DNA from 2 places in the Leclercia pneumoniae genome. Region 1 is predicted to be linked to the other one. Evidence: predicted binding sites of a transcription regulator. Region 1 holds the regulator's gene; the other holds the start of a gene.

Region 1 (5,114 bases):
GGGCATCCGTTTGCGCGTGAAGCGCCTGCTGATGTGCAGCCTGCGCCTGTTGCTGGGCGCGGGCCAGTTCATCACTGCGCACCCACCACTGATGCCAGCGCTGCTGGCGCTGTTGTTCGGCCAGCAGTGAGGTTTCTTCGTCAGTAAGTGCCTGCAAACCTTGAACTAACTGCTGCTGTTGTTCTTCGCTTAACAGCACGACCCCGGCGGCTTGCGCTTCGCGCATCTCAAGCTGTTGGCGAGCGGCTTTGTGTTTTTCAAATACCTTCGCCGAAATCTGGCCGTAGATCTCCGTTCCCGTCAGCTCCTCTAACAGCTCCGCACGCTCTTTCGGTTTTGCATTGAGGAAGGCGGCAAACTGACCCTGCGAGAGCAACATTGAGCGGGTAAAACGGTCGTAATCCAGCCCGGTCAGGGAGGCGGTCAGTTCCAGTTTATCTTTCACTTTGTCGGCGAGGATTTTGCCATCTTCACAGCGGGCCAGCTCAACGCGCGGCGCCTGCAGATTGCCATCAGGCTGGTTGCGGGCACGGTTCTGGCTCCAGAAGGCGCGATAGGCCACCTCTTTGACCTCAAATTCCACCTCGGCAAGACACTCGGCGGTGTCCCGGGTCATGAGATCATTTTGTGACTGTGAGAGCGTGTTCAGGCGCGGTGTTTCGTGGTACAGCGCGAGGCAGATGGCGTCCAGCAGGGTGGTTTTCCCCGCACCGGTCGGCCCGGTAATGGCAAACAGGCCGTTGCTGAGAAAGGGCTCGGCGGTGAAGTCGATTTTCCACTCACCCTTTAATGAATTGAGGTTCTTCAGGCGCAGACTCAAAATTTTCATGGGTGCGACTCCTCGTCATTCAGGGTATTCAGCGCATCGTTAAATAGCTCATTCAGCCGCGCGCGCCGTGTTTCATCCAGCTCTTCCTGGGCCAGTCGCCGTTCGAAGACCTCTTCCACCTTCAGTTCACTCAATGTCTCGCGCTGGGCGGCGAGCAGACTTTTCTGGCGCTGTTCCCGGCTGCGGCGCACCAGTAACACCTCTACCGGCAGATCCTCGGTGAGCGCCTGAATTTTGCGCTGCATATTGTGCAGGTATTCGTCGGTAGTGATCTCAATATCGAGCCATACTGGCGGGGTTTGCGCGACGCCGCGCCACTGTTCAAGCTGCTGGGTAATTGACGCCAGGTCGCCTTTCAGGACGGCCAGTTGCTGGGTTACCGGCACCTCCAGCGTCTCGACGGCGCTCAGCTTGCCGTCATGGAAGCTGACCAGATGCACGCTTTTGTTTTTCCCCGTCTCGTCAAAGCTAAGGGCGATAGGGGAGCCGCAGTAGCGGATATGCTCACAGCCGCCGATGACCTGCGCCCGATGAATATGGCCCAGCGCGATATAGTCCGCCGCCGGGAAGTTCTGCGCCGGGAACGCGTCCAGCGTGCCGATATAGATGTCGCGGACCGCATCGCTTTTACTGGCGCCAACGGTCGTCAGATGGCCCGTGGCGATCACCGGCAAGGCGCTATCGCTCCGCAGGGCACAGGCGTCGGCATATTGTCTGGCGTAATAATCGGTAATGGCCTGCAGGAGATGCTGCTGCTTCTCTGCACCGGACATCCCCGCCTGGCTCTGCACCACATCGCGAGGGCGTAAAAACGGTACCGGGCAGAGTATGGCACCCGGGGTGCCGTCGCGTTTTTTTAACACCTGCGGTGGGTGTCCGGTGCTGGCGATAACGGTCGTATTCAGAAACGCCAGCAGATCGCGGGATTCGTTCAGGGTCGCCACGGAATCATGATTGCCTGCGACAATCACCAGATGGCAGCCGGTCTGCTGCAGGTTCACCACAAAACGGTTATAAAGCTCACGCGCATAGCTGGGAGGCGATCCGGTATCGAAGATATCTCCGGCGACGACGATGGCATCTACCTGCTGCGCTTGCGCTACCTCCAGCAGCCAGTTGAGGAAGGCTTCATGTTCATTGGCGCGGCTCTTACTGTAAAAATTCTGACCCAGGTGCCAGTCTGAGGTGTGAAGTATGCGCATAACAGATCCGTGGCAAAAAGAGGGGAAGGGGATTATAAACGTCTAAAGGCAGGAAAATCACGGCTGCCAGAAAACAACAGCTTGCCATCTGAGCTGGAACAGTTTTTCATAAATCTGTCACAAATCTGACGCATAATGACGCCGCATTACAATCATGTAACCTAATTAAGACAGGGCAATGTATGGCGAGACGTATTCTGGTCGTAGAAGATGAAGCACCTATCCGTGAAATGGTCTGTTTCGTGCTTGAGCAAAATGGCTTTCAGCCCGTTGAAGCCGAGGATTATGACAGTGCGGTGAACCAGCTCAACGAACCCTGGCCCGATCTTATTTTGCTGGACTGGATGCTGCCTGGCGGCTCGGGTCTGCAATTTATCAAACACATTAAACGTGAAGCCCTGACCCGGGATATCCCGGTGGTGATGCTGACCGCGCGTGGTGAAGAGGAGGATCGTGTCCGCGGTCTGGAAACCGGCGCGGATGATTACATCACCAAGCCCTTCTCGCCAAAAGAGCTGGTGGCGCGTATCAAAGCCGTGATGCGCCGCATCTCGCCGATGGCGGTGGAAGAGGTGATTGAGATGCAGGGACTTAGCCTGGATCCTACCTCACATCGCGTCATGACCGGCGAAAACCCACTCGATATGGGCCCCACCGAATTCAAATTATTGCACTTCTTTATGACCCACCCGGAGCGTGTCTACAGCCGCGAACAGTTGCTCAACAATGTCTGGGGAACTAACGTCTATGTCGAAGACCGGACGGTGGATGTCCATATCAGGCGCCTTCGCAAAGCGCTGGAACTCAGCGGGCACGATCGCATGGTGCAGACGGTCCGCGGCACGGGTTATCGATTCTCGACCCGTTACTGAACAATGACAGGAGTGTGACGCGTGCTGGAACGTCTGTCATGGAAAAGGCTTTTATTTGAACTGATCTTATGCTGCATTCCGGCCCTGATTCTGGGGGCCGTGTTAGGTTATCTTCCGTGGTTTTTACTTGCGGCAGTGACCGGCCTGCTTATCTGGCACTTCTGGAATTTATTGCGTCTCTCCTGGTGGCTATGGGTAGACAGAAGCATGACCCCACCGCCGGGTAGCGGCAGTTGGGAGCCGCTCCTGTATGGCCTGCACCAGATGCAGATGCGTAATAAAAAGCGTCGACGCGAGCTGGGTAGCCTGATTAAGCGCTTTCGCAGCGGTGCCGAATCGTTGCCGGACGCGGTGGTGTTGACCACCGAAGAGGGGGCGATCTTCTGGTGTAATGGCCTGGCGCAGCAGCTTCTTGGCCTGCGCTGGCCGGACGATAACGGCCAGAATATCCTTAACTTGCTGCGTTATCCGGAATTCGCCCGTTACCTGAAAGCGCGCGATTTTACCCGCCCGCACAATCTGGTACTGAACAATAGCCGTCATCTTGAGATCCGCGTCATGCCTTACAGCGATCAACAGTGGTTGATGGTGGCGCGTGACGTGACCCAGATGCACCAGCTGGAAGGGGCGCGTAGAAACTTCTTTGCTAACGTCAGCCATGAGTTGCGTACGCCGTTAACGGTGTTGCAGGGCTATCTGGAGATGATGCAGGAGCAGACGCTGGAGGGAGCACCGCGCGAGAAAGCGTTGCACACCATGCGTGAACAGACCCACCGGATGGAGGGGCTGGTTCGCCAGTTATTGACGCTTTCGCGTATCGAAGCCGCACCAACGCTGGCGCTGAACGATACCATTGATGTGCCGATGATGCTGCGCCTGCTCGAACGTGAAGCCCAGACCTTAAGCCACGGTAGACACCAGCTGAGCTTCGACGTGGACAACACGTTAAAAGTGCGCGGCAGTGAAGATGAACTGCGCAGCGCCATCTCGAACCTGGTATATAATGCGGTGAATCACACCCCTGAGGGCACCTCGATTAAGGTGCGCTGGCAGCGTGTCGCTTCCGGCGCGGAGTTCAGCGTTGATGATGATGGACCCGGGGTGGCACCAGAACACATTCCGCGTTTGACTGAACGCTTCTACCGGGTGGATAAAGCCCGATCCCGGCAGACCGGGGGCAGTGGCCTGGGGCTGGCGATTGTGAAGCATGCCATTAATCACCATGAAAGCCGGCTCGATATCTCCAGCCAGCCCGGCGTAAGCACGCGTTTCAGCTTCGTTATTCCGGAACGTTTGCTTGCCAGTTGAAAGGGCTGAGAGGAGTGCTGTAATCGGAAGTTGCCACAGGCCAGCGAAAGCTGGCCTGTTTACTTTGCAGTCAGGCGAAGCGAGCATGATTTTCATACTGCTGTTGCTTTTTTGTTCGCATGATTAGCCATGAGTTTTTCTTATACATGGTTCATTGTTCCAATCACTCTTTTCATTCCGGCATAATGTTCTGGTTTTGAGATCCTATATTGCCTTTAAACGTTATAAGCGTTTAAATTGCGCCCCAGATATCGTCATACCGACTATATTTGCGTGGTAAATCGAAAAACTATTCTTCTCCACGCCAGTACGGGAGTATATCCCACTGAAATTGAGTATTTTTTCCGCTGTTTTGTCCCGGCAGGGATGGCGAAAAATTCATCGTTTTCAACACCACATCCACAGGCAGTAAGGTTTTATGACCCATCATCTGAAATCGCGCGACATCGTTGCGCTGGGCTTTATGACATTTGCGCTGTTCGTTGGCGCAGGCAACATCATCTTTCCTCCCATGGTTGGCTTGCAGGCGGGTGAACACGTCTGGACGGCAGCCATTGGCTTCCTGATCACTGCCGTGGGTCTGCCGGTGCTAACCGTTATCGCGCTGGCGAAAGTGGGCGGCGGCGTAGACAGCCTCAGCACCCCGATTGGTAAAGTGGCTGGCATTCTGCTGGCGACCGTCTGTTATCTGGCCGTGGGCCCGCTGTTTGCCACGCCACGTACCGCGACCGTCTCATTCGAAGTGGGGATCGCGCCCCTGACGGGCGACGGCGCGATGCCGCTGTTTATCTATAGCCTGGTCTACTTCGCGCTTGTGATTCTGGTTTCTCTCTATCCGGGCAAACTGCTGGATACGGTAGGTAACTTCCTGGCTCCGCTGAAAATCGTTGCGCTGATCGTTCT
Region 2 (5,114 bases), 140 kb from region 1:
TAGACCACCTGGTTTACGGCTTTAGGGATGCTCTTGTGCGGATCCTGCGCTTCAGCGGCGGTGATACCAATCAGCTCCAGCCCGCCAAAGGAGAACATAATGACCGCCAGCGACAGAATCAGCCCTTTCCAGCCGGTCGCCAGGAAGCCCCCGTGCTGCCACAGGTTGTCGATCGATGCCCGTTCCCCGCCGTGACCAGAGAACAGCAGCCAGATGCCAAAGCCGATCATGCCGACGATCGCCAACACCTTGATCAGCGCAAACCAGAACTCGGTTTCGCCATACAGGCGCACGTTCACCAGATTGACGGCATTGATGATGATGAAGAAGCCCGCGGCCCAGATCCAGGTCGGCACGTCCGGCAGCCAGTACTGCATATAGATGCCTGCCGCAGTGAGCTCAGCCATGCCCACCAGCACAAACATCACCCAGTAGTTCCAGCCGGAGAGGAAGCCGGCGAACGGGCCCCAGTATTTATAAGCAAAGTGGGCAAAGGAACCGGATACCGGCTCTTCCACCACCATCTCGCCGAGTTGGCGCATGATCAGAAAGGCGATAATCCCGGCGATAGCGTAGCCCAGCAGTACGGCTGGCCCGGCCATTTGAATTGCAGGTCCGATACCGAGAAAAAGGCCGGTACCGATAGCGCCCCCAAGGGCAATAAGTTGAATATGGCGATTTTGCAAACCACGATGCAGCGTCGGAGCCTGTTCCGACGAGGCTTCAGCAGCACCAGTGGCTGAAGCGGATGACGCGTCTTTCACGTCCTACCCCTGTCTCTTTCTAATAGAAGGGGCACCTTTTAACACTTCAGGCAGATGGGAGCAAGTGAATCGCCGGGCAGCGGACGCCGCCCGGCATGCGGAGGTTAAGATCCGATAATGCCGCCGTCCGCTTTGGTGATCACCACCGTCGAGGCGCGCGGGCGTCCGTTCGGATTGGCATCGGGCCAGTTAGAGACGGCGCGCGGGTTAGCCGGATCGGTAATATCATCCCCGCCCTCCCCCGGATGCTGAATATTGATAAACAGCGTGCGGTTATCTGGCGTAAAGGCGATACCGGTGATCTCACAGCCACGCGGTCCCGTCAGGAAACGTCGATAATCATTGGTGCCAGGAATGGTCGCCACCATCTGGTTGTTGCCCATCCCTTCGTACGCTTTCTTATTGATGGTACTGGAGGAGACATCGGTCTGGATCCAGAGCACTCCCTGATGATCGAAGGAGAGGCCGTCGGGGCTGCCGAACTCGGCCCCTTTCATCGTCCCTTTCGCGCGCGGATCGTCGCTCTGGGCGCGCCCCGCCAGCACCAGGATATCCCAGGCAAAACCCTGGGCGGCAGGATCGTTCCCGGCTTCCAGCCAGTGCATAATATGGCCGTACTGGTTATTCGCCCGCGGATTCGCCGCATCCGGTGCCGCCTTGCCCTCTTTCCCGCGATCGCTGTTATTGGTCAGCGTGCAATAGACGCTACCGCTGCTGTGTGGATCCACCGCGATCCACTCAGGACGATCCATTTTCGTCGCCCCTACCGCATCGGCGGCCAGTCGGGTTTTGATTAACAGATCGCCCTGGCTTTCAAAGCCCTTGTGCGCATCCAGACCGTTCTGCCCGTAGATCAGCGGGAGCCATTCGCCGCTGCCATCGTCGTTAAAGCGGGCCACGTAGAGCGTGCCCGTTTCCAGCAGACGCATGTTGGCATCGCGGTTCGCCGGGTCGTATTTGTTCTCTGAGATAAATTTATAGATATATTCGAATTTCTGATCGTCACCCATATAGACGACCGCCCGTCCGTCGGCCGCCAGCGTTACCGCGGCCCCCTCGTGCTTAAAGCGGCCCAGCGCGGTGTGTTTACGCGGTGTCGAGGTGGGATTATAGGGATCGATCTCGACCACCCAGCCAAAGCGGTTAGGTTCATTCGGGGTTTTATCAACGTTAAAACGGTCATCGACTTCATTCCAGCGGTAGGACTCATCGCTATCGCTAATGCCGTAGCGCTTTTCCAGCGCGTTATGCTCGCCTTTTTTGACAAAAATATCTGACCAGTTCTCTTCACAGGTGAGATAGGTGCCCCATGGCGTATGGCCGTTGGCGCAGTTTTGCATGGTGCCCAGCACCTGCTCACCCTGCGGATCGGCTGCCGTTTTCATCAACGGCTGGTGGCGCGCCGGGCCGGTAAGCTGCATCGGTGTATTAACCGTGATGCGACGGGCGTAGCCGGAGGGGCGAACGACCTCCCAGCCGCTGTCCCCTTTTTTCACTTCGATGACCGACACGCCCATAGCGTTCTGCCCTTTGCGCGCTTTCTCAAGATTCCAGTTCGCCGCGCCGTCGGGGAACAACATGCCGTTATCGATATACTCGTGGTTCATTGCCAGCAGGCCGTGAGTGGGGTTGTCTTGATTCTGCGGCAGACTGAACCACGCCATGCCGTCGTGGTGCATACCGGCCTGTACCGCCTGCTCCTCTGCCGTGTTGCTGGCATCCAGTTTAAAGGCGGGCATATTCCCCTGAATGCCGGTAGCGTCGCCCCAGCGGTAGAATGGCCGCGCAAGATACCCTTCGGGGACCCTGACGCTATCCTCTGTGGACACGGCGATGCTGGTAAAGCCGAGTGAGACCGCCTTCGCCAGCGGTGAGGGCGTAGCAACTGCGGCAAAGGCTTGCTCAGGTTTAATCAGCAGGGGAAACGCGGCTGCGGCTCCGGCAACGGCACCCAACTGCAGAAGACGTCGGCGGGAGAGAAATATCTCCGCTACGCTGGAAAAGGCCGGGTTGGTAGAGGGATTACTGACATCGTCGCGATGTTCTTTTTTAAATACGGACTTAAGAGGTTTACCCACGATGGCTTCCTGTCATTGGCTCGAAAATAGCACGGTGGGAACACTATAAAAACTCCGCATGACAGTTTTATAACAGGCGCAAGGATGGGGCATCCCTGCCCCGGATAACGAAAGTAAAACTTAGAACTCGTAGCCAACAGAGACTTTAAAGGTGCGCGGCTCCCCCTGGTAGATATAGGTGCCGCTGTCGTCCGCACCTGCCCAGTAGTTTTCGTCGGTAACGTTTTCCACGCCGGCACGTACCGTCATCTGATTCTGATTGTTGTTCAGCGCTACGCGGTAACGCACGCCAAGGTCCAGCGTGGTGTAGCTATCCAGCTTTTTGGTGTTCGCCTGGTTAGCATACTGTGAGCCGGAGTGGTTAACGCGCGCGATCGCGGTAAGCCCCTCGACCGGCTTGATGTCATACTCTGCGCCCAGCACGGCGTAGAAGTTCGGCACGCCGATGGCATCATTGCCCTCATACAGGCCGGTACTGGTTTTCGTCAGCTCTGCCTGCAGCCAGGTCGCCCCGCCATTCAGACGCAGACCCAGCATCGGCTCGCCAAAAACGCTCAGCTCGACGCCGCGGTTACGCTGTTCGGCATTCAGGCTATAGACCTTCGTTGCGCTGTTAAGGGTCGAGACGGGCATGGTGATCTCAAACAACGACAGCGAGCCACCAACGCGACCAAAATCGGCTTTGACGCCCACTTCATTCTGCTTCGAGTGAACAATACCGGTGCTCTGACCATAGTTGACCGCCGTGTTTGGCGCAGCTTTACCCGGCTGCAGCGACTCGGTATGGTTTGCGTAGAGCGAAAGCTCTTGCAGCGGCTTGTAGACGATGCCGTAAACCGGGATCCACCGGCTGCCATCGAAGTTATCAGCCAGATTTTCTTGCCCGGTCTGCTTGTCATAGCCACGAACCACCACTTTCTGATGACGCGCGCCAAGGGTGAAAAGCAGTTTGTCATCCAGCACGCCCAGCGTGTCGCTCAGCAGCCAGCCCTGAGTACGGGTGCGTCCACTGGTGATCGGATCGCTGTAATTGCCCCCTTTACCATCAGAGTTAGTGCTGACCGGCGGGTTGACCGGATAAGGGTGATAGATATTGACCAGCGGATTATCGGCAAGTTTTGACGTCTTCCAGGCAGTTTTTTCCTCTTTGGTCTGGGCGGAATAACCCAGGTTCACTTTGTGCGAAACAAATCCGGTATCGAAGTTACCGCGAATGCCCGCCATGCCGCTCATCGTGTCGCTGATGCGGTTGGTATCCAGGTGGCTGGCGGTGGCGTTGCCGCTCTCGTCCTGCAACCTCGGGGCGCTGTACAGACCCAGCTCATGCGCATGCTGCGCGCCAAGTTCGGTGTAAGCCGTCCAGCTGTCGTTAATGTCGTACTCGCTGCGCCACATGCCGAATTCGTTTTCGACATCGCTCCAGGCCCATTTCTGCGAATAGCTGCGATCGTTTTTCGGTAACGAAGGAACAAAGTCGACATACATAATGTTCAGACCGGTTTCACCGCCGTGGAAGGTTTTCTTCTGGTAGCCCATGTCAACGGAGGTGCGGAACTTATCGCCTTTGTAATCGAGACCAACAGACGCCAGGGTGGTACGACGACGATCGTTGTCAATCGCAGTATCTCCTTCGCGATGCACCAGATTAACGCGGGCGCCGAACTGATCGCTGTCGCCGAATCGACGACCTGCGTCCGCGGTGGTACCGATCTGCGCATCGGAGGTGTAATCCATCCCCAGCTTCACCTGCGGAATGTCACCGGCGTGTTTGGGTTCAAGGTTGATCATCCCACCCACGCCCGAACTGGCCGCGCCGTTCATCAGGGCGTTAGAACCTTTGAAGATCTCGATACGATCGACCATCTGCGCGTCTACCACCTGGCGCGGCAGCACGCCAGAGAGGCCACCGAAGGTCATGTCATCGCCATCAAACTTCAGGCCACGAATGCGGAAGCTTTCCGCGTAGTTGCCATAGCCCTGCAGCGGCTGCACGCCCGCGTCGTTAGAAACTACATCGCCGATGGTGCGCGCCTGCTGATCTTCCACCAGCTTGGAGGTGTAGCTGATGATGTTGAAAGGCACGTCCATGGCGTTTTGCTGGCCGAGCATCCCCAGGCGTCCGCCGTTGGCGACCTGCCCATCCAGGAAGGCCGGCACCAGCAGATCGCCGCCGGGCTTGAACTCACCGGTTGGCGCGGCTTGCACCACAATGGTCTCTTCTTTGGGGTCAACGGCGGCCCAGGCGGAGTGGGTGACGGCGCCAATAGCCAGC

What was found. The regulator PhoB, encoded in region 1, activates phosphate uptake and scavenging genes when phosphate is short. The targets are predictions, from matches to a motif close to CTGTCATAAAACTGNCNNAT.
Region 2: JZ655_RS05005 (PhoX family protein) is a predicted target of PhoB. The motif match lies at 2,899-2,918, and genes of this name have one in related genera.

The regions. Positions count from the first base shown of each region.
Region 1 covers NZ_CP071383.1:935,680-940,793, forward strand. The annotation lists gene sbcC (exonuclease subunit SbcC) at 1-829, opposite strand, end outside; gene sbcD (exonuclease subunit SbcD) at 826-2,031, opposite strand; gene phoB (phosphate response regulator transcription factor PhoB) at 2,214-2,903, shown strand; gene phoR (phosphate regulon sensor histidine kinase PhoR) at 2,925-4,211, shown strand; gene brnQ (branched-chain amino acid transporter carrier protein BrnQ) at 4,630-5,114, shown strand, end outside.
Region 2 covers NZ_CP071383.1:1,072,741-1,077,854, reverse strand. The annotation lists gene pheP (phenylalanine transporter) at 1-764, opposite strand, end outside; gene JZ655_RS05005 (PhoX family protein) at 869-2,842, opposite strand; gene JZ655_RS05000 (TonB-dependent receptor) at 2,963-5,114, opposite strand, start outside.